Regions from separate parts of the Rothia terrae genome, predicted to be linked through region 3. Evidence: predicted binding sites of a transcription regulator. Region 3 holds the regulator's gene; each other region holds the start of a gene.

Region 1 (8,028 bases), 910 kb from region 3:
TTACCGAAGAAGGCCTGACGCGTGAGCAGGCCGATAAACAGCTGCAAAAGATTAACAACGCGAAAAAGCTGTACCCGCCGCTGGTTGTTCTGTTAGGCAACGCGGTTGCCGCTGGTGCGTTGACCATCGGTATTGGTGGTAGCTGGCGAGCCGGTGTTGTGTCGCTGATTCTCTTCTTGTGCGTCTATTTTCTTGATCAGTTCTTGAGCAAGCTACAGATGCCGAGCTTCTTCCATATGGCCGCTAGCGCCGCCTTTATTACCTTTGCGGCTATATCTTTAGGTGATGAGAATTCGTTCTTGACGAGGGTTGGCCTGCCGGTTTCGGCGCCGCATATTGTGGCTGCCGGTTTGATTATGCTGGTGCCCACCTTCAAATTGGTGTCGTCGGTGCAGGACGCTATCAACGGGTTCCCGCTGACGGCTGCAGGTAGGTTGGTTTCTACCGGTATGTCCTTCTTAGGGCTTGTGGTTGGTCTTGCAACGGGCGTGACGGCGTTGGGGTTTGTGGGCGCACAGCCTCTGGATGTTTCGCAAAGTGCTTTTGAATTTCCTGCCCCGCTGATCAACATTACCTTCATGATGATTGGTACGTTGGCAATAGGTATTACCACGCAGGCACGTAAGAGTACTTTGATGTGGATTATGGCTGTTACATTGGCTGGCCTGCTAACGTACCACGGTTTCACCGCCGTCTTCGGTACGGGTAGCGGACGCGGTAATACTGCTGTTGCTGCCTTTGTGGTCGGTCTTTTGAGTATGTATCTCGCGCATCGCTTTCATGCCCCGCAGGCTATATTTTCAATTCCGTCACTGACCTTCCTGTTGCCCGGTCTTTCAATCTTCCGCGGTTTGTATTCGTTTACCGTGGAATCCAATTCGTCGCTGGGCGTTCCCGGAATTATCGCGGCAATGGCAATTATCCTGTCGATGGCATCGGGTGTTGTGCTGGGCGGCTACATCACCCAGTACCTCGTTCAAACCTTTAAACCTGCCCGAACCAACGAAGAAAACACCCAGGTTCTTGATCGATGAGCTCACACCCGTCGGCTCATCCCTTTGAGAACTCACCTCAGAACGCCGGCCCCGTGTCTGCGTTCGGTCAAGAGGTTTCTCTGCCGCTGGCTCAGGGGATTTCCGCAACGGCTGATGAGGTAGCAGAAGCGGCCGCGGAATTTGAGACTCCGGTAGCTCTTCACGAGTTTTCAACACCGTCCGTCACCACTGAGGGCGAGTTGCCGCAGGCGTCCTACCCCTCGGCTGTGCCTGCGCCCGTCCCGGCCCGTAAACCTCGATCACAGTTTGCGCAGTGGATGAGGGGTGACCAAACACCGACAGCGCCGATTCGAGGGCTGGCTCGTGTTGCTCAAAAACAGTTTTCGGTGCGCGCGCAGATTCGTCGCGAAGGCTTTGTCCAAGAAAAAGAACAGGCTCGCGACGTTTTGAACTTTACGGTTCGCCTTGCCGAGACCATGTTTCATTACGGTGCCGATGCGATGGACGTTGACGCTGCCATCGTAGGTGTTTGCGCGGCCTACGGGCTCGAGAACGTCGAAGCAAACGTGACGAACCAGTCGATTATTCTCAACTATGTGTCTGACGTGGATCGCGGTAGCTACTCGCCGTTTACTCAGACCACCGATGATCTTAGGTTTAGCCACACTGCGGTGCGCGTGATGCGCTCGATGTCTGAAAACTACGCCGCGCTGTCTCAGGTCTACAAACTGATTCACAGCATCACCGAGCAGGGATTGCCGCGTGAGAAAGCGCAGAAGCGTTTACAAGAAATTAATGACACTCCCAAGTTGAACTCGCCGTTTAAGGGATTGCTGTTCAACCTGCTAATGGCTGCGAGTTTTACCTTTGGTGTGGGTGGTAGCTGGCGCGGTGCACTGGTTGCCGTGTTCGTATTTCTTGTTTTACATACGACGGGGCAGTGGGCCGCTAAATTCGGGTTGCCTGGATTTTTCCGTATGATTATCAACGCCAGTGTGATGACGGGTCTAGCACTGTATATCAGTGACTATTCATCGTTCTTTGGTGATATAGGCTTTGTGGTTTCTGCCCCGCACGTCATCGGTGGTGGGCTGATGATGTTTATGCCGACCTTCTTTTTGGTGTCATCGGTTCAGGACGCGATTAACGGTTTTCCGCTGACCTCTGCCGGTAAAATGGTTTCAACCGCGATGACCTTTTTGGGACTGATTATCGGCATTGCCACGGCTACCGAGGTGATGGGGTATTTGGGTGCCACCGAGATTGACGTGCAGGCTGTAGTGTTTAATCCACCGCCTCTATGGATGAGTATTGCCGGCATGATTATTGGTAGCGTCATGTGTGCCTCTGTGGTGCATGGGACGCTTGCCAACATGGGCTGGGTCGTTGTGATTTCGGGCTTGGGGCAGGCTGTTTATTATGGTTACAGCACGTTTACAGGAGCTGAGATGAGCCGAGTCAATACGGTTCTTGCGGCGTTGACGGTGGGTGCTGTAAGTGCTTATCTTGCCAACAGGTTACATTCCCCGAGAGCTATATTTGCGGTTCCCGGCATTATGTTTCTGCTCCCCGGCCTGACCTTCTTCAAGGGCTTCTATGCCTTTAGCGTCTCATCTGATCCCACTGCCGGTGTTGCGGGAATTGTCTCTGCTTTATCGACGATTGTTGCTCTAGCCGGCGGTGTTGTGTTGGGCGGCTACCTGATGCAGTACCTCATTCAATGGCGAGCCGCTAGAGACAGTGCGCGCGCTGTGCGGCTGGCTACCTTCGACCGCTAACAATGCGGGGAGGCAAGAGGGCGGACGCTCGGTGGGAGCGTCCGCCCTCTTGTACGCCGTCTATGTGCTGCTTGCTCTCTAACTCAGCTGCCAGTTCACCGGCTGAGCGCCCTGTTGCACGAGTAGCTCGTTGGTGCGTGAGAACGGCTTTGAGCCGAAGAATCCGCGGGATGCGCTGAGCGGCGAAGGATGCGCCGATTCAACCACCGGATAGTTGCTGATGAGCTGGCGGCAGTTGCGGGCGTCGCGTCCCCACAAAATACCGACGAGGGGAGTGCCGCGTTCAGCGAGGGCTGAGATCGCGCAGGTGGTGATGGTTTCCCAGCCTTTATTGCGGTGTGAGCCGGCGTTGCCTGATTCGACGGAGAGAACTCTGTTGAGCAGCATGATGCCCTGGTCGCTCCACGCACTGAGGTCGCCGTGCTCAGCAACATTGATGTCCAGGTCAGACTGAAGTTCTTTGTAAATATTCTGCAGCGAACGCGGTACGGGACGAACATGGCGTTCGACCGAGAATGACAGCCCAACAGCGTGGCCCGGGGTAGGGTAGGGATCCTGTCCGATGATGAGGACTTTAACGTCTTTCATGGGGCGTTCAAAGGCTCTGAAAATGTTGGACGCCGGTGGGAGCGTTTGGCGTCCGGCGGCATGTTCTGCGCGGAGAAAGTTGCCCATTACCCGAATGTTCTCTTCGACGGGGGCGAGTGCCTGCGCCCAGTCTTCTGCCATGATGTCGGTAAGCGGTTGTGCTGGCATGGAAAAAACTTTTACCTTTCGTACTACAGTAAGTATGCACACGATCATACCTAGATGAGGTTCCCTTGAGCGAAGACGCTACCCCGAACGAGCCGAAAAATCCGCTCACCGAACAAGAGCAGAAAATTATTTCTATTGAGAAACGACGCTGGAAGTATCAGGGCGCTAAGGAGCAGGCTGTCCGTAGCGAACTGGGCATGAGCGCAGTTTCGTACTACCAGCAGCTTAACCGGCTAATTGATAATCCGCGCGTTATCGAACAAGAACCCGCCCTTACGCGTCGATTGCGCGAGCACCGCGACTCCGAGGTATAGCAACGGGGCGAAGGCGCAAGACACTCTCTGCGCGCTATGAGAATGTGGATTTAAACCCGAGGTCAACCGTGTAGCCTAGAAACATCCATTAGTCGATTTGAGGAGAAAACGCGTGAATAAGTACCCGCACGATGAGTTTGACGATGTCGATGAAGACTCAAAACGACGTGGCGTTTATCGCGCAATAAACCCAAACGCTGCTCGGGACAAGCGCTCAATTTTAGCGCTGATTGGCGCGGGTTTGGCCGCGCTGATTCTGGGCGGCTTCATGTACGTATTTTCACCGCAAAACGCCTCACCCGAGGCAGCTACCCAAGCAACCGCGTCCTCAACTCCCAGCGCCTCTGAAACTGCATCTGCCGAACCTATAGGTGAACCCTATGTTGTAGAGATTTACAACTCCGGTGGCGTGACCGGGGCGGCGTCGGACGCCATGAACCTGCTGATGAACTCGGAGCAGAATGTTGAGATTACCCAGGTAGGTAACTGGCACGGTGTGCCCGTCAATGTTTCCACCATCTACTACACTGCTGGCAACGAGCAGAAAGCTACGGCCGTCGCTGAAATTCTCGGGGTGGACTACACCGAAGAATCCACAGAGCAAGATAGCCCCGTTGTCGCCGTGCTCGGCCCTGAATACGTGCTTTCATCACTGCGTACCGACGAGGCAACAGACCCCTCAGCAACCGCATCTGCAACAGATTATCAGTAGTACGCTCTCTTCTGTATTCAGCGCTACTTTTTGCCGTAATAACCTGCAAACACGCATCCGTACTGAGCTGCGCGCACCTCTAAATGCGCTGTAGGCGATTAACCGGTACCAAAAACCGTAAGACGTTTGCGCTCGCTGTGCCATAGTGCCAAGATTGTAATTAGCACTTGATGCCGCCAACTGCTAAACATAGTGCTAGTTTTGTGGTTCTGGTGGCTCACTCAAGTAAAACTTTTCGTTTATCGGTGAGGTGCACGCATCCGGCTAAAAGAGACGCCGGACGCTCGATGCACCGTCCGTCGCGGGCACCGGTACTACGAACACCGACAATACGTCCAGGAGGGCGAAACACCAATGGCAAAGTTGATTGCTTTTGATGAAGAAGCACGCCGCGGTCTTGAAAAGGGTCTGAACACCCTTGCAGACGCAGTCAAGGTAACCCTTGGCCCGCGCGGTCGTAACGTTGTATTGGAAAAGGCTTGGGGCGCACCCACCATCACCAACGACGGCGTTTCAATCGCTAAGGAAATCGAGCTCGAGGATCCTTACGAAAAGATCGGCGCAGAGCTGGTTAAGGAAGTCGCTAAGAAGACTGACGACATCGCAGGTGACGGCACCACCACAGCAACCGTTCTGGCACAGGCACTCGTACGTGAAGGCCTGCGCAACGTTGCAGCTGGCGCTGACCCGCTGAGCCTCAAGCGCGGAATCGAAAAGGCTGTTGAAGCTGTTACCGCTGAGCTTCTCAACTCCGCTAAGGAAGTTGAAACCGAGGAAGAAATCGCTGCTACCGCATCAATCTCAGCGGGCGATAAGGAAATCGGTAAGCTTATTGCTCAGGCAATGGAGAAGGTCGGCAAAGAAGGCGTTATCACCGTTGAGGAATCAAACACCTTCGGTCTTGACCTTGAACTGACCGAGGGTATGCGCTTTGATAAGGGCTTCCTCTCAGGTTACTTCGTGACCGATCCCGATCGTCAGGAAGCTGTTCTTGAAGATCCCTACATCCTGATCGTTAACTCAAAGATCTCAAACGTGAAGGATCTCGTTCCCGTACTCGAGAAGGTCATGCAGTCAGGTAAGCCCCTGCTGATCGTTGCTGAGGACGTCGAGGGCGAAGCTCTTGCATTGCTGGTTCTGAATAAGATGCGCGGTTCCATCAAGTCTGTTGCTGTTAAGGCTCCCGGCTTTGGCGACCGTCGTAAGGCTCAGATGGCTGATATCGCTATCCTGACCGGCGGCCAGGTTATTACCGAAGAAGTAGGTCTATCACTGGATCAGGCAACCATCGACCTGCTGGGTTCAGCACGCAAGGTTGTTGTGACCAAGGACGAGACCACCATTATTGAGGGTTCTGGCGATGCAGCATCCATCGAGGGTCGCGTAGCTCAGATCCGTGGCGAAATCGCTAACTCAGATTCAGACTACGACCGCGAAAAGCTGCAGGAGCGTCTGGCTAAGCTGGCTGGCGGCGTTGCAGTTCTTAAGGCTGGCGCAGCTACCGAGGTTGAGCTCAAGGAACGTAAGCACCGCATTGAGGACGCTGTCCGCAACGCGAAGGCTGCTGTTGAAGAGGGTATCGTCCCCGGCGGTGGCGTTGCTTTGATTCAGGCTGGCGTAACCGCATTTGAGAAGCTTCAGCTTGAAGGCGACGAGGCTACCGGCGCGAACATCGTCAAGGTTGCTATCGACGCACCCCTCAAGCAGATCGCTACCAACGCAGGTCTCGAGCCCGGCGTTGTTGTTGATAAGGTACGTGGCCTGCCCGTTGGTACCGGTCTCAACGCAGCAACCGGCGAATACGAAGATCTCATGGCAGCTGGCATTAACGACCCCGTGAAGGTAACCCGTTCAGCTTTGCAGAACGCGGCATCCATCGCTGGTCTATTCTTGACCACCGAAGCTGTTGTTGCTGACAAGCCCGAGCCCGCAGGTGCAGCACCTGCAATGGATCCCGGCATGGGCGGTATGATGTAATCACGTGAAATAGCGGTGAGAGGCTAAAACTTTTCACCTCATTCACGCGATATGCGAAGGACGCGACGTCCCTCTTGGTGAGGGGCGCCGCGTCCTTTTTTTGTACCGGTTACGCAGAATAAAAGAATTCGTATGATGTAAACCATAAACTAAAAGAAAGTCGGCAGGCTTTTGACCTTATTTAAGCCTACAAACAGTCTTATGCTCTGTAAATATAAAAATAAACTCGCTAGGTTTATAACTCAATATTTATTCGGCTCTTCGATGAGGAGCCAATCTATTTTCGCGATTTAGGGGAAGACGTGAAAAAGACTATCGCTCTATCTATGGGCACTCTCGCTCTGCTGGCATCTGGGTTTGTACCTGCTCACGCTGCAGAGGCAGATACACCGGCACCTGCCGCTCAGGTTGCTGTTGCTGAGGACACCGCAACTAAGATGGATGCTGAAGCAGCTCGCCATTGGTTGGGCAAGCGTATGGGAAGCGCTATTGAGCTTGACTCTAAGGCAAGAGCGCAGAAGTACGAACGCGGTTACGTGGTGAACTATACCGATGGCAATACTTCGTACCAGAGCGCCATGAGCCCGCAAGTTTATGATTTCTGGACGGGTGCTAACAGCCCCGCTATCTCTTTTGAGGCTCAGGTTGCGCGCTACGGTTATCCCACCGGAACCGAGACTGCTAACCATTACTGGCGTCATATGAGCCAGGGGCCTCTCACTCGTTTTTACCGCGAGTCGGGCGATGACATGTACGGTTCGACTCTCGCCTACACTCCTTCTGCAGGTAAGGTCATGGACCGCTCATGGTGGCAGTACGCAGATGACGCTATCGACTGGGATGAGTCTGTTGTGCTGGGTGATTCCGCTGTTATTCCTAGCTGGAACACCGGTTATGTTGCGCAGGGTCTGCAGGCTGCCGGTTACTCTGCCAACGAATACACTGCAGCTGGTGCGGGTATCTCAGCTACCGGTGCAGATGGTTTGTCCATCAAGAACATGGTGGTTGATAACGCAGTGGCTCTGGGTATCGGTACTCCTTGGATCGTGGATATTCAGGCGTCGGCGGCTGATGCTGATGTTGACCCTGCAACGCTGGAATCCGATTTGCGTGAGACCATTGCGACCTTGCAGAAGGTTTACCCGAATGCGCGCATCGTGGTCAGCGATGTTCCTTCCACTAGCGACGACGCGAAGCTCAACGATTTGAGCCAGCGACTTGAGGCTGTTGCGGGTAACTCCGGTGCTCGTTTTGTGTCTACTCGGGGCTGGGTGAGCACGTACGGTCTTCAGGCTCAGGTAAACCCCGATGGCACCTTGTCAGCCTCGGCGCAGGATCAGCTTGTTACTCCGCTCAAGTGGGCGCTACGCAACGCTGTTAAGTAAATAGATCTCAAAAATCCCCTCACTTCGGTGAGGGGATTTTTGTTTCCCTAGAAATAAAAAGCGCGGGGGGAAATTTCTATTTATTTTCGTGGTTGCATCGAATGTTTAGAA
Region 2 (8,028 bases), 580 kb from region 3:
TCAAAGGCCTGCTGGGTCCACTCGTTGCAGGGCTGCTTGTTCACGCTGGCATCAAAAACCTGGCAATCGTTATACTGCAAGAATTTAACGTCCCAGTTGTTTTCCTCACCGGTCTGCTCTAGGTTTGCCATCCACTGCTCAACGTGAGAGTTACCAAAAGCGATCACCGTTTTAGAGGGATTTTCGTTTTTCACAATATGGTGGCAGGTGTAGGTGGGCATGCCAAAACTGTCAGTTTTTGCGACATCGCACAGATTGTTGAAAATAGGGCGGTCACTGTAGCGTTCTACCGACAGCGGCAGGTATCCGGCATCTGCGCTCCCCTGGTAGGTAAAGTTCGGATCAAGAATTTTCGCGCCGGGATTATCCACGGATGCGCGCGCCAATAAACGTTCGGTTTCGTGTTGGTTGTACGCAGTCCATGCATTGGTGGCTCCGACTACGGCAATCATGCACAGCGCCACTAATGCCACGCCACGGTAGCGAGCAGCATCCAGCCACGCCCACGAACGCAGAGGATTCTCAACTAAACGAGTCAGTACATACGACAGGGCTAAGGACGCGGCGAAAAGCACCAGCCCTGCCAAAAATCCAGCTTTTTCGCGATTGACCATGTACAGGTAGAACACCAACATGGGCCAGTGCAAAAGGTATAGCCCGTATGAGTACTTAGCCAGCCAGAGAAGAGAAGGATGCGAGAGAATACGGTCAGCGCCCCAGGAAGTACCGGTTGAACCGGCAAGAATGATGAAGGATGCAGAAAGCGTAGGCCACAGGGCATAAAAGCCCGGGAAGTTTCCCTCGACATCCAACAACAGACCGCAGGTGACGATACCAAAAATTCCAACCCACCCCATGAGCGCACGAAGCACCGCAGGAAGCTTGAGATACGGCAGGACTAATGCCACCAAGGTACCTAGAGCGAACTCCCACAATCGAGCCCAGGTATTGAAGTAAGCACTTTGTTGATCGGCGGCAGTGACGTGAACAGAATAGTTTAAAGACCAGATAAATACGGAGCCAAAAACAACAGCAAGAATCAGTCTCGCCTTGATTTTAGTGATTCGGTACAGCAACCAGCACAGGGCAAAGAGCAGGGGCCAGATGATAAAAATCTGCCCTTGAACTGACAACGACCAAAAATGTCTCAGCGGTGAAGATTCTGAAGAATCAGCGGCGTAGTAATCCACCAGATTTTTGATGCTCCACCAGTTATCGCGGTAGAAGATAACAGCGCGAGCCTCATTCATAATCCCTGCCCAGCGAGGCTCAGGCAGAAAACGCCAGGTTCCTAGCAGAACCAGTAACACCGTGACCGTTGCCAGCGGAACAATGCGCTTGAAAGTATGCGCCCAGTATTTTGTGACCGTCCCCAGAAAAACCCTTTGTCCCGTCTCGATTTTGCGAGTGAACGAAAGAGTCATCAAGAACGCTGAAATCAGCAAAAAGACGTCGACGCCACCGGAGACCTTGCCAAACCAAAAATGATAAGCAGCCACCAAGAACAACGCGAGAGCGCGCAGTCCCTGAATTTCCGGACGAAACGCCAGCTTAGGTGCGGTCTCCGATGCGTTGGGGTCAGCAAAAATTCTCATGAAGGGTCTCTAGCCGCTGCACTGTCTCTTAGGGGAGTAAAAAGTAAAATGCACCGTCGATACTCAATCTGTGCACCGTCAAAACACTACCTAGATTTTTTGTGAAGTTTGGCTTAAAACGAGAAAACCCCGCTCACTGTGACTAACACAATGAACGGGGCTTACTATCGGCCGGTGAGAAGTTTACTCTTCTTCCTCAGCGGGCTTTTCTACCACGAGGGTTTCGGTGGTCAGAACCAGCGCTGCAATGGATGATGCGTTTTCCAAAGCTGAGCGGGTGACCTTGACCGGGTCGATAACGCCGGCGCCGATGAGGTCGCCGTATTCGCCGGTCTTAGCGTTGAAACCGGAGCCAAGAGGAAGCTCAGCGACCTTTGAGGTCACAACGTAGCCATCTTCGCCAGCGTTTTCAGCAATCCAGCGCAAGGGCTGAACCAGGGCTCGGCGAACGATATCAACGCCGGTCTGCGCATCAGCGCTTTCCAGTTCAAAACCGTCCAGTGCCTTAAGCGCGTGTACCAGTGCGGTACCGCCACCAGCCACAATGCCTTCTTCAAGAGCTGCACGGGTGGAGGAAACAGCGTCCTCGATGCGGTGCTTGCGTTCCTTGGCCTCGACCTCCGTTGCTGCACCCACCTTGATGACGCCTACGCCACCGGCGAGCTTAGCCAAGCGTTCTTTGAGCTTTTCGCGATCCCATTCAGAATCAACACGGTCGATTTCGGCGCGGAGCTGGTCAACGCGTTCTGCAACAGCTTCTGCGGTGCCAGCACCTTCAACGATGGTGGTGTTGTTCTTGGTAACGGTGATGCGGCGGGCAGAACCGAGCTGCTCGATAGTCACTGAATCCAGTGAGATACCGAGTTCACCGGTGATAACGGTGCCGCCGGTCAAGATCGCAAGATCCTGCATGATGGCCTTGCGTCGATCACCAAAACCGGGTGCCTTCAGCGCTACAACGTCGAGGTTGCCGCGCATCTTGTTAACAACGAGGGTTGATAGAGCCTCGCCCTCGACGTCTTCAGCGATGATGGTCAGAGGCTTCTTAGCCTGAACAACCTTCTCGAGCAAAGGCATGATGTCTGCGATTGAAGAAATCTTGCCCTGATAGATCAGGATCAAAGAGTCTTCAAGAACTGCTTCAGCGCGCTCGGGATCAGTCACGAATGAGGGTGACAGGTAGCCCTTATCGAACTGCATACCTTCGGTGATATCGAGTTCGATATCGGTTGAAGAGCCATCTTCGATGGTGATAACGCCGTCCTTGCCGACCTTATCGAATGCCTCAGCCAGCAGTTCACCAATTTCAGGTGACTGAGCTGAAATAGCAGCTACGTGAGCAACTTCTTCGCCCTGAACCTCGCGTGCGTTTTCCAGCAAACGAGCTGAAACTGCCTGCACAGCGGTTTCGATGCCCCGCTTGATTTCACCGGGTGCCGCGCCGGATGCTACGTTGCGCAGACCTTCAGCTACGAGAGCCTGTGCGAGCACGGTAGCGGTGGTGGTGCCGTCACCAGCAACATCGTTTGTGCGGGTTGCTACTTCTTTAGCCAGCTGTGCACCCAAATTTTCGTACGGGTTTTCCAGCTCAATTTCGCGAGCGATGGATACGCCGTCGTTGGTGATAATGGGGGCGCCCCACTGCTTATCAAGAACTACATTGCGGCCGCGAGGACCCAGGGTTACCTTGACTGCATCGGCAAGCTTATCGACGCCGGCCTGCAGGTGCTTACGTGCGTCATCATTGAATTCAAGCTGTTTTGCCATGAATCCGTCTCATCTCCTTCTAAAAATCAGGTGAAGGAATAAATTACTTAGTTACTACAGCAAGTACATCGCGTGCTGAGAGTACGAGGTATTCTGCGCCGTCGTACTTAACTTCGGTTCCGCCATACTTTGAGAAGATGACGATGTCGCCCTCAGCAACATCTACGGGGATGCGGTTGCCCTTGTCGTCTACACGACCGGGACCAACTGCAACGACCTTTGCTTCCTGGGGCTTTTCTTTTGCGGTGTCAGGAATAACCAGACCTGATGCGGTGGTCTGCTCAGCTTCTACAATCTGAACAACGATGCGGTCTTCCAAAGGCTTGATGTTTGCCATGATAGCTCCTTGTTTAAGAATGAATTCTTGTATTCATGGGTGGCTGTCAACGGGGCGCTAGCGTCCGGTGAGCACTGTCGTCGCGGTGCCAGTACTCAAGAAGACGTTAGCACTGTCTGTAGCCAAGTGCTAACTAAAACTTTAGAACCGGTGTGTGTAGAGGGTCAAGGTGAGCGGTTTTGTTTATGGCTGTGGGCATAACGAATGTATTGTCTGTGATCGTTCAAGAATCTAAGAACCGCCGATCTTTAGAGGGTAAGGTTCTGTTCTAAAATAGGGGCGTGACTTCTTCTACCGCGATTTTCTCGCCGCTTCAGCTCGAACTCATTGACTCCTGCGTCCCCTACACCGCCGATTCTGCGCTCACTGCAGCCACGCGGTTACGCAAGGCCGGTATCGACTCTGCCGACGCATCGGCCATGTTGACGCAGGCGAAGCTTCGCACTCAGGCTCAGGCTAAGTTCGGTCAGCGCGCTTTGACTATGCTCTTCACAGAAGCCGGGTATGAACAGTCCACGCGCTTGGCTGTCGCTCGTTTACACGCACAGCGGTTTATCGATGCCAATCTCTTTTCTGTGGCAGATCTAGGATGCGGCATCGGGGCAGACTCAATGGCATTTGCCGATGCGGGGCTCAAGGTAGTTTCGGTCGAGCTAGATGAACAAACCGCCGCTTTTACGCAACACAATATGTCTGCCTATGAAAACTGCCAGGTTATCTGCGCCAACATGATGGAGCTGCCCTTCAGCCAACTGACGGACGCTACCGGTCAGCCCATTGGAGCGTTATGGCTTGATCCTGCCCGCCGCGAGGTGGAGGGCTCAGCGTCCAGACGTGTGTGGGACGCTGAAAGTTTCTCGCCGCCCTTCTCCTTCGTCAAGAAGCTCGCATCAACGGGCATACCCATGGGCGTCAAAATGGGGCCGGGAATTCCCCACGATGAAATTCCCGATAACTGCGAAGCCCAGTGGATTTCACATGGCGGCAGCGTGGTAGAAGTAGTGCTCTGGTTCAACGCTTTAGCCCGTCCCGGGGTAAAAAGATCCGCCACCGTCATGAGCAACAACGCGCTAGAACCGGAAGTTCTGGGCGAAATCACCAGTGATGTGTGGGATAAGAACTCCCCAGAGCCCGAAATCCGCGAACTACAGCAGTTCATCTACGAACCCGATGGCGCCGTCATCCGAGCCCACCTCGTCACTGAACTTGCCGAAGAAACAGGCCTCCACCTCATCGATGAAAACATTGCCTACCTCACCGGCGATAAATACGTTCCCACTCCCCTAGCGAGCGCATACGAAATCATCGACAAACTTCCCCTGCACGAAAAACACCTCAAAAAATGGGTTAAAGAACAGAGAATCACCGCACTCACCATCAAAAAACGCGGTGTGGACGTCGTGCCCGAAACCCTGCGCTCAAAACTACTTGCAGGCTCAAAAAAGAAAAAAGGACAGCCCGCTGTTACTGCTACCCTCATAGCAACCCGCATAGGTTCGGGGGCATTGTCAGAGCGATTCGCCCTTCACGTCAAACCGGTCGCGTAATACAGAGTCAAGTTCGCCCACCTACTGAACACCGTCCTAGTAACCTCACCTTATTGCTCTAGGATGATATGACCAGTACTTGCACGGAAGAGACCCCATGATTTCTTTTGCATCCTCCCCACAATCCACCCTCGGCGTGGAATGGGAACTCGCACTTGTCGACCTCTCCACAGGGGAACTCGCCTCACGCGCGCAAGAAGTATTTGCCGCGCTCGAAGCACAATCACCAGAAATCCTCAAAGAAAACAACGGTCCGCACATCACCGGCGAATTCCTCGACAACACCGTCGAACTGGTCACCGGCGTCTGCAAAACCCCGGCAGAAGCAACAGCACAGCTCAAAGAAGCTACAGACGCACTCAACGCAGTGCTCGAACCGCTCAACCTGGGCTTCTTCTCAGCAGGCACCCACCCCTTCTCACAATGGCGCGAACAGCCCGTCGCAGACAAAGAGCGCTACCAAAAAGTCATCGACCGCACCCAATACTGGGGCCGTCAAATGATTATCTACGGAGTACACGTCCACGTCGGCGTCAACGCCCGCGACAAAGCGTTCCCCGTCCTCAACGGACTCACCAACTTCTACCCGCACCTACTCGCGCTCTCCGCATCCTCCCCCTACTGGGAAGGCACCGACACCGGATTCGCCTCCCACCGCTCCCAGATGTTCCAACAACTTCCCACTGCGGGGCTACCCTTCAACTTCGAAACATGGGAAGAATACGAGTCATACTTCAACGACATCAAAACCACCGGTGTCATCGACGAACCCGGCGAAAACCGCTGGGACATCCGCCCCGTCGCCCACTACGGCACCGTCGAAATGCGCGTCTGCGACGGACTCGCATCCCTCAACGACATCGCAGGCATCTCAGCCTTCACCCAATGCCTCGCGGAACACTTCTCACGCCAAGTAGACGCCGGCAAACACATCGAACCCCTCAAACCCTGGCACGTCCAAGAAAACAAATGGCGAGCAGCACGCTACGGCACCGACGCCATCGTCATTTTAGATAACCAAAACACCGAACAACTCGTCACCGAACACACCCTCGAGACCCTCAACATCCTCGAACCCATCGCGGCAGACCTCGGCTGCTCAGATGACCTCGCACAGATCGAACGCATCATCAACGACGGCCCCGGCTACAAACGCCAACGACGCATCGCCGAACAAAACAACGGCGACTTCACCGCAGTCGTCTTCGACCTCGTGAAACAAGGACGCGCATAGCTATTTAGGTATTGCGGTCGTGGGTGTTTTTTGAGTAATGCAGGCGTGGGTGTGCCCCCTGCAAAATGTGAGAGGACGCTGGGCGTCCTGCACATTGTTGCAGGACGAAGCCCACGCCTTGCATCACTCGGAAGGTATAGCCGGAGCGAGTTCTATAGGCAGCGCGCCTACCCCGGTAGAGCAGGTGATTTTACTGCCGTAGCTAGCGCTTGGCGCTTTGCCTACTGTAAGTAATTCGAGAAGTTTCTCCGAATTTTTCTCTTCGGTGCTGCAGGCAGTGGAGCTTATTGACGTATCTACTACTTGAACTTAATTCCTAAGTACCAGCTAATACTTAAGGCAACATAAGAAGCCGCTACGATTTTCCCTCGGGTGTTGCGGGGCGTGGGCTCCGTCTGTCTGCCGATGACAGGTCGCCCAGCGACCGCTTCATCGCAGACAGGGGCACATCCACGCCCGCGGCACCTACGCTAAGCACATCCACGCCCGCGTTACTCAAAAAACTTCCGCCTGCGTACTCAAAAAACCTAAATTTGCACCGTCGTCACCGGCAACGACGAATCCGCCACAAAGTCAATGGCCGAGGGAGCACGCCCCTCACCCATCAATCGGGCACCGAGTGCCGCAACCATCGCGCCGTTATCGGTACACAGGCTCAACTTGGGAATGATGAGTTTGATACCGTGCTCCTGACAACGTTGCGCTGTGAGTTCGCGCAGGCGAGAATTTGCGGCAACGCCTCCACCAAGTAGCAGAGTTTTGATGCCCTGTTCGGTGCAGGCGAGCATCGCTTTGCGGGTGATGACATCTACCACTGCTTCTTGGAAGGACGCGGCGACATCTGCAACCGGCACTTCTTCGCCTCGCGCTTCGAAGCCTTCCACAACTCGCGCGACGGCTGTTTTAAGCCCGGAGAATGAGAAGTCGTAGCGGTGCGGGCCGTGTTCTTCGTCGGTTCCCATGTATTTACGGGCGGTCAGTCCGCGAGGAAAAGCGAAGGCTTTGGGGTTGCCGTTACGAGCTGCCTTATCGATAGCTGGGCCACCCGGGTAGTTGAGTCCGAGTAGACGCGCTACTTTGTCGTAGGCTTCGCCTGCAGCGTCGTCGAGGGTTGCGCCTAAGAGTTCTACGTCAGAGGTGATATCTCGTACCACAAGGATTTCGGTGTGTCCACCTGAGACGAGCAGAGCACCCAGTCCTTCTTTCGGTAGGGAGTCCATGAAGTCAGCGTTGAAACCTTCAATGCCGCTGTCATCAAGCAGTCCAACGCCTACGTGAGCTACCAGGTGGTTGATGCCGTAGAGCGGTTTGTTGGCAGCTACAGCGAGCGCTTTTGCCGCTGAGACGCCTACCATGAGTGCGCCTGCCAAACCGGGCCCAGCGGTGACCGCAATGGCGTCCATTTCATCCAGGGTGACGTTGGCTTCCTCAAGCGCGGCGTGAAGGGCGGGGATCATAGCGTCGAGGTGAGCACGGGAGGCAATTTCGGGAATTACCCCGCCAAACCTTACGTGTTCGTCCATGGAAGATGAGACGGTGTTGGTGAGC
Region 3 (8,028 bases):
AACGGGAGCTGGTCGACCTAAAAACTCCTCAAGAATTGAGCGCTGAATCCCGAACATCTCTGCCTCTTCTTCAGCGGTGGCGTGGTCATAGCCCAAACAATGTAAAATTCCGTGAACTGTCAGCAGACAGAGCTCATCGCTGGTGGAGTGACCAGCATCAGCGCCCTGGCGCGCGGCAACGGGTGGGCATAGCACGATGTCGCCAAGCATACCTTCAGCCAGTTCATCTGCTGTGCCTTCGGTCATCTCATCCATTGGGAATGACATGACATCTGTTGAGCCAGGCAAATCCATCCATTCAAGGTGAATTCGCTCCATCTCTTGCTCCCCCACGATATTAATTGAAAGTTCAGTAGCAGGAGACAGATATAACTTGTTGAAAGCAAAATCCACCAAACGAGTCAGCTCTTCTGTGCTTACTTCAGAAAATGCCTTCTGTACAAAAGAGTTAGCTGTGGCTGGGACTTCCTCAATCTCAAATTCTGTGGCCATTGGTTATTTCTCGCCCTTCGAAGTATCAACGCCTGAGCGCTCCAAAAGTTTTTCTGCTGCAGCCTCGATTGTCGCGCGTTTTACTTTGCGATTGCGCTTTCTTTCCATCGCTGTTTTGTCTTCATCCCATTGGTCATAAGCAGTCACGATATCTGACACTAACGAGTGACGAACGACGTCCACAGATTCCAAGATCGAAAAATGAATATCCTCAACGTTTTTCAGAATCTCGCGAACCTGCTTTAGACCCGAGGCCTGACCGTTGGGCAAATCGATCTGCGTCACGTCGCCGGTAATCACCATTTTTGAGCCGAATCCCAAGCGGGTGAGGAACATTTTCATCTGTTCCACCGTAGTATTTTGAGCCTCATCAAGAATGATGAAAGCATCATTGAGGGTGCGTCCACGCATATAAGCAAGCGGAGCAACCTCGATGGTTCCAGATTCCATCAGTCGTGGAATGGCTTCGGGATCCATCATGTCGTGCAACGCATCGTACAAAGGGCGCAGGTAAGGATCGATCTTATCGTTGAGCGATCCCGGCAGAAAGCCTAGCCGTTCCCCGGCCTCAACAGCCGGACGCGTCAAAATGATGCGGTTAACTTCTTTAGCTTGCAAAGCCTGAACTGCTTTAGCCATCGCGAGATAAGTCTTACCGGTACCAGCTGGACCAATACCGAAAACAACCGTGGCATCATCAATAGCATCAACGTATGTTTTTTGGTTAATAGTCTTGGGGCGGATGCTTTTGCCGCGCGAACTTAGAATATTTTGGCTCAAAGCTTCAGCAGGAGCCGCCATCTCGACAGCTAGCATTTTGAGCATACGGGTCACAACTTCTTGCGAAATGATTGAACCGCTGTTTGCTAATATGCGTAGCTCGCCCAACAAACGCACCGTAGTAGCAACTGTCTCTGACGGGCCAGTGACCACTATATCCAAATCTTTAGGGCGCAAAGAGACACCTGGGAACTGCTGCTCAATGAGCGCCAGAGATGAATCATGCGGACCTAGTACGGAAACCATTTCTGTACGATTTTTGAATGAAAAAGTACGAGCCACAGACAACGGACGTGATGATGAAGTGGAATTAATAGTCATAAAAGAATTCGTCCCCTATGGGACTTGCTCAGAGCTCCTAGCCTGAAAAGTAAGTGTTAGTACTACAGTACAAGTTTTAGAGTCAACGAGATAGAAAGTGTGACTCGAGAAAACGAGCATCTGGCAATGTTTACCAGTGCTTCACCGCGATGTTTACAGCCGATAGCGCTGCAAGACCGGCTGTTGAGCTTCGCAGAACTTCTTGTCCTAAGAGCGTGACCTGCGCACCTGCTTGCACAAACGCATCCAGCTCTTCAGGGGAGATTCCGCCTTCAGGCCCCACCACTACATAAATTTCTTCGGTGCTTGAGAGATTAGTATCAGCTAGAACAGAGGTGAGCTGCTGATTGCCTTGCTCGTGAAGTATGAATACAGCTGCATTTTCGCCCGTCACCTCGGCAATCGTTTGGGTAAGCTGCTTTGACGTGTGAAGGTCATACACCGTAGGAATCAGCGACCGGCGAGATTGTTTAGCTGCGGCAGAGACAACATTTTGCCATTTGGCATGAGCCTTCTTTGCACGTTCGCCCTTCCACCGAACGATTGAACGGTCAGCTTGCCAAGGAATAACACCGGCAACACCAACTTCAGTAGCCATCTCAATGGCCATGATGTCACGATCGCCCTTTGCTAAAGCCTGGACAAGGTAAAGCCGAGGAGACCGTGACTCGTGCGCCATTTCGATGACGCGGATACTCAAACCTTCAGGCAGAACAGACTCTACGACGCCGACAGCTCGCGTTCCTTCGCCATCTGCAATATCAACAGACTCCCCAGATGAAAGTCGCTTCACGTTTCGTGCATGATGACCTTCTTCGCCGGTGAGGGCAATGAAACTTCCAACCTCAACCTTTGATAATTCTGAAGGCTCAACATAAAAAACTGGTGACGTCATAGCTTAGCCTGTGCCTAACCCTTATTTACTGAAAACGTTCTTTGAATCGTGAGAAGAAACCGGTGTGATGCTTTTGCTCTACGACCTCGCTTCGTCCCAAGTCCTCGTTGCGTGATTCTGCGAATTGACGCAACAAATCGCGCTGGTGGTCGGTGAGATCGTCAGGGATGCGCACCTCAAAATGAACGTGCAGGCTACCCCTACCACCACCGCGCAGACGGGTAGCGCCCAAATCCTTGAGCGTTACAACATCACCGGTTTGGGTGCCAGGCTTGACGGAGATTTCCTGAGGTCCGTCAAAGCTATCCAGAGTAATTGCAGTGCCCAAAGCCGCAGCAGCCATTGAAATGACAATCGTTGCGTGCAAATCATCGCCGTCGCGGGTAAACGTGGGATCCGGATTTACCCGAAGCTCTACATACAAATCACCGTTAGCTCCACCGGCAACCCCAGCCTCGCCCTGACCCGAAAGGCGGATGCGAGTGCCATCAGCAACGCCAGCAGGAATCTTGATGGTCAGCGGCTTACGCTCACGTACGCGCCCTTCGCCGTAGCATTCGTGGCAAGGATGCTTAATAACAGTGCCATACCCGTTACAGGAGGGGCACTGAACGGGCTGTACAACGGTGCCGAGAATAGACTGAACCTGACGCTGCATGTACCCCTGACCGCCGCAGGTATCACACGTTTCTGGGCTATAACCGGGTTCTGTGCCTTCGCCTTCACAGACGTCACAGCTCACCGCAGTATCTACGGTAATTTCTTTGTTCACGCCAAAGACAGCATCTACCAAGTCAACGCGTACCTGAATGAGCGCGTCCTGTCCCTGGCGAGTACGGCTAGCGGGCCCCTGCGGCTGCTGGCTGAAGAAAGTATTGAAAATATCTTCAAAGCCTCCAAAACCGCCGAAGCCGCCACCGCCGCCGAAGCCAGAGGGATTGCCGTTCTCGTTGCCAGTGCGATCATAATTGCTACGCTTTTCGGGGTCTGAGAGAACTTCGTAGGCATGCGAAACTCGCTTGAATTCGTTGGCCGCTTCTTCACCCGGGTTCAAATCGGGATGGAGAGTGCGAGCTTTCTTACGGTATGCCTTCTTGATTTCTTCAGGGCTGGCGTCTTTAGAGACACCCAGGGTTTCGTAGTGATCGCTCACGGATACTCTTTCCTCTTCATACTCTGTGTTAATAATTAAAAGCTTTGAATCGCATTAGATTGATTACATTAAACGCGACAAATATTTAGCTACAGCTCGTACAGCGGCTAGGTTCGCTGAATAGTCCATGCGTGTAGGCCCGACAATCCCTAGTTTAGAGACGTTTTCCTGGCCATATCCAGAGGCAACCACCGCTGTATCGTTCAGTAGCTCTTTCTCATTTTCAGATCCAATGCGTACTAAAAATCCACGCTGATCTTGCTGAAGCTCATCTAATAGTCGCAAGACCACAACTTGTTCTTCAAGCGCGTCGAGAATCGGAGCGATACTGTGTGAGAAATCATCGGTTGATTCAACAAGATAGGACGTACCGGCAATAGCTAGGCGGGACACTTGATGATGCCGCATCAGCTGCTCTACGGCCGACATAACGGTGTCATAAGCGGCCCGCAGGCGGTGGGAAACGGATGGCGTAACAGCGGAATCCTTCTCCAAAACGGATGCGCGGACGGTTCTGCACAGCACAGGTATATCTGCATCAGAGATATTGACCTGCTTCAGCTGTTTCTGAAGCACCTCGGCATTGCTTAAGACAACGATCAACAGTAACTGATGCGCCCCAAGAGGAACCAAATCTATATGGCGAACAAGCGGTTCAGAGATTATCGGGTACTGAGCGACCGCGACCTGGTGAGTGAGTTGCGACAACAAACGAACCGTTCGATCCATCATCTGATCTACATCATCAGCAGAGTCGAGAAAGCGTTCGATTGCGTCCTTTTGCGCTGTAGACAGGGGTCTGACCGCTGCAATCTGGTCAACAAATAGCCTATAGCCCTTATTGGTTGGAATTCTGCCAGCACTGGCGTGAGGGGCAGTAATCACCCCTTCATTTTCTAATGAAGCCATATCATTTCTGACAGTGGCACTCGAGACCTTCATATTGTGGCGCTCAATCAGAGCCTTAGAACCCACCGGTTCTCGAGAATGAACATAGTCTTCAACGATTGCCTGTAAAACTTTCAGCTGGCGCTCGCGGTTCACCTGAGTGTATCCTCCTTCCACACGTTGTCCACTGGCACTTTAGAGAGCAGAGTGCTAATTCTTACTCTAATATTTTTCTGAGTTTTGCGCCTACCCGTACGCTGTTGGCACAAGAGCGGCTGCCGATACTGCACAATTAAAAGAATTCATTCATGACGAGAGCAAGGGGTAGCATGAGCGGTGCCACTTCGTGGGGGGCTCAGGATTTGAGTGTCCTCGCCCAGCAACACAACACACCGAAGGCGAAATCCATTTACCTCCAAAAAGGACTTTTATTGGAGGACGTCCAATCAGGCTGGGTAGGAATTGTTGTTTCTTTTGAGACAATCGGCGGGATGCAGGTTTTTGGACTTGAGGACGCTGCCCGACGCGTCAAAAAATTTCCTCTGGGGCCGGGATTTCTGCTTGAGGGCGAGCCCGTCATCGTCGTAGCGCCCAAAAAGAAGACCGCGCCATCTCAACCTAAAATTTCACGATCAGGTTCAATCGAGGTTGAAAATGCTCCTGCACGAGTTGCTCGAGCGTCACGCATTTGGGTTGAGGGAACTCACGACGCTGAGTTGATTGAAAAAGTGTGGGGACATGATCTAAGGGTTGAGGGCATCGTTGTTGAGCCTTTGCACGGCGTCGACGATTTGGCCGGCGCTATTCAAGCATTCGGCCCGTCACCACAACGAAAATTGGGGGTTCTAGTTGACCACCTCGTAACGGGTACCAAAGAGAGCAGAATTGTTGAAGATGCTCTTCGCGTGCCCGGGGCAAAAGGGAATGTTCTCGTGGTGGGGCACCCATTTGTGGATGTGTGGCAAGCTATTAAGCCTAAAACCCTGGGTCTTTCTAAGTGGCCGGTAGTGCCCCGCACAGAATCATGGAAAGAAGGCATCCTCAAAAGACTAGGTATGCCACATTCAACGCAAGCCGGCATCGCTCAGTCGTGGAAATTAATGTTATCCAAAGTTGATTCTTATTCCGATTTGGAACCGCAGATACTTGGACCTGTCGAACAACTGATTGACTTTTTGACGGTTGACCAATAATTCTGTGAGCAATCTCTTGATGAAATTAGTTAGATTCCCTGTGCAATCACCTAGTTTCTTCATAAAATAAACATGACGTAAAGCGTTTATCGATGCTTTCCCCCTTGTAAACCCCTATAAGAATGAGCTGCCCTTGAATACTGCAACTAAGATTCCTTCTGACTCACAATTCGAAGGAACCCATGCTGCTGCTGGTAATTTAAGCGTTTCTGAAGACCGCAATATCGCAACACTCGCTCATTTCAGCGGTGTTCTAGGTTGCGTACCTTCAGCAGTTATTTACTACCTTTACAAGGGACGTGGCCCTTTCACCCAGCAGGAATCGCGCGAAGCACTGAACTTCACCTTGTTGCCAACGATTGTTCTCGTTGTTTCTTTCGCTCTGTGCACCGTTCCCGACGTTGGCGGATTTTTCGGTATGCTTGCCGCTCTGATTTGGGCTTATCTTGCAGTGATGTCCTTGGTCGGTGGCATCAAAGTCAATAAGGGTAACCCCTATCTCTACCCCATGAACACTCGCTTGTTCGATATGATTTCTCGCAAGAAATAACATCTATTAAGCGCATAGGGGGTAGCAAAGCTTCAAAGCTTTGCTACCCCCGATGCTTAGTTAAACGCTCTTTATTCGGTTTCTGGCAGAAGCTCCCGCGTCACTGCGTCCCCCAGCAGACGACCCTTGAAGGTCAGGACAACCCTACCGTTGGCTAGTTCAGTGGAGTCAATTAGTTCTTGTAAAACAAGCCATTGAAGTTTTGGCTCTAACGCCTCACCGTGGATCTCTTGGAGATAAGAAGTTGAGACGCCCTCTACGGTTCGCAGCATCAACATGATATTTTCAAAGTCCCGGGTGGAGGGCTCAAGTATCTCGCGTGCAGCTGCTGGAGACTGGTTGTTTCGGATGCGCCCAGAGTAGGCAACGGGGTGCTTGACGTTCCACCAACGAGTGCCGTTGATATGAGAATGCGCTCCGGGGCCAATGCCCCACCAGTCCTGGTTCTTCCAGTACGCGTAATTATGGGTGCTTTGAGTCTGTGGACTAGTTGAAAAGTTTGAGACCTCGTACCACCGGTAACCTGCCGAAGACAATAGTTTTTCCGCCTCGGTGTACATATCTGCCATGAGATCATCATCGGGCAACTCATACTGTCCACGCTTAATCTGCACCGCTAGTTTGGTACCGTCCTCAACAATGAGTGAATACGCTGAGATATGGTCAGGGCGGTAGCTGATCGCAGATTTAATCGACTGTACCCACTGCTCCAAAGTCTCACCCGGTGTGCCATAAATAAGGTCCACCGAAACCTGCAAACCAGCATCCTTAGCCCACTGAACTACCTTGGGCACATTAGCTGGAGTATGAGTACGATCCAGAACCTCTAGAACTTCCGGAACAGCAGATTGCATTCCAAAAGAAACTCTAGTGAAACCACCATCAGCTAACACCTGCAAATCTTCCGCGGTCACAGAATCTGGATTTGCCTCGGTGGTTACTTCTGCATTATCTTCCAGCCCGAACAAATCAATAGCATGTTGGAGGATGCGCACCAGATCGCGAGCAGGCAATTTGGTGGGCGTCCCGCCACCAAAAAATACGGTATGCAACTTCCGTGCAGGTGCCCCATTATCCCGAAGGACGCGAGCCGAAAAATCCAGCTCAGCGATGGCGTCCTGCGCATAAGAATCAAGACCTACACCATTGCCAAAATCATCAACAGCGTACGTATTGAAATCACAGTAACCACACCGAATCGAACAAAACGGTACATGCACATACAGGCTAAAAGCGCGATGCTCCGCGCCGATGGTGGATTCTTGCGGAATCGAACCATCGAGCGGAGCAGGCAAACCTAAAGGTTGAGCTGGGGTCACTTCTTGGACTTATCCTTTGACTCTTCGCCAGAAGAAAGCGCAGCGATGAAGGCTTCTTGGGGAACCTCCACACGGCCCACCATCTTCATGCGCTTCTTACCTTCCTTCTGCTTTTCAAGAAGCTTACGCTTACGTGAAATATCGCCACCATAGCACTTCGACAAAACGTCCTTGCGAATCGCGCGAATATTTTCACGCGCAATGATGCGTGAGCCAATGGCTGCCTGAATTGGCACCTCAAATTGCTGGCGAGGAATAAGCTCACGGAGCTTACCGGTCATCATCACGCCATACGAATACGCTTTATCTCGGTGAGTAATCGCGCTGAAAGCATCAACCTTCTCACCCTGCAAGAGGATATCGACCTTGACGAGGTCAGCTTCTTCTTCACCATCGAGTTTCCAATCCAATGAGGCATAACCCTTGGTACGTGATTT

What was found. Region 3 encodes HrcA, which represses chaperone genes, less so after heat shock. Its sites were predicted from a motif close to TTNGCACTCGNNNNNNNCGAGTGCNAA; they were not measured.
Region 1: groL (chaperonin GroEL) is a predicted target of HrcA. The motif match lies at 4,716-4,742, and genes of this name have one in related genera.
Region 2: groES (co-chaperone GroES) is a predicted target of HrcA. The motif match lies at 3,806-3,832, and genes of this name have one in related genera.

Annotation. Positions count from the first base shown of each region.
Region 1 is NZ_CP061539.1:420,482-428,509, forward strand. It holds gene IDM49_RS02035 (threonine/serine exporter family protein) at 1-1,034, shown strand, start outside; gene IDM49_RS02040 (threonine/serine exporter family protein) at 1,031-2,773, shown strand; gene IDM49_RS02045 (uracil-DNA glycosylase) at 2,852-3,529, opposite strand; gene IDM49_RS02050 (DUF3263 domain-containing protein) at 3,595-3,843, shown strand; gene IDM49_RS02055 (LytR C-terminal domain-containing protein) at 3,956-4,555, shown strand; gene groL (chaperonin GroEL) at 4,910-6,532, shown strand; gene IDM49_RS02065 (SGNH/GDSL hydrolase family protein) at 6,835-7,917, shown strand.
Region 2 is NZ_CP061539.1:747,294-755,321, reverse strand. It holds gene IDM49_RS03540 (acyltransferase family protein) at 1-1,595, opposite strand, end outside; gene groL (chaperonin GroEL) at 1,779-3,362, opposite strand; gene groES (co-chaperone GroES) at 3,406-3,702, opposite strand; gene IDM49_RS03525 (class I SAM-dependent methyltransferase) at 3,981-5,246, shown strand; gene IDM49_RS03520 (glutamate--cysteine ligase) at 5,344-6,480, shown strand; gene tsaD (tRNA (adenosine(37)-N6)-threonylcarbamoyltransferase complex transferase subunit TsaD) at 7,008-8,028, opposite strand, start outside.
Region 3 is NZ_CP061539.1:1,328,684-1,336,711, reverse strand. It holds gene ybeY (rRNA maturation RNase YbeY) at 1-492, opposite strand, end outside; gene IDM49_RS06265 (PhoH family protein) at 496-1,593, opposite strand; gene IDM49_RS06260 (16S rRNA (uracil(1498)-N(3))-methyltransferase) at 1,724-2,488, opposite strand; gene dnaJ (molecular chaperone DnaJ) at 2,514-3,641, opposite strand; gene hrcA (heat-inducible transcriptional repressor HrcA) at 3,705-4,685, opposite strand; gene IDM49_RS06245 (DUF3097 family protein) at 4,859-5,722, shown strand; gene IDM49_RS06240 (DUF4870 domain-containing protein) at 5,856-6,272, shown strand; gene hemW (radical SAM family heme chaperone HemW) at 6,344-7,591, opposite strand; gene lepA (translation elongation factor 4) at 7,588-8,028, opposite strand, start outside.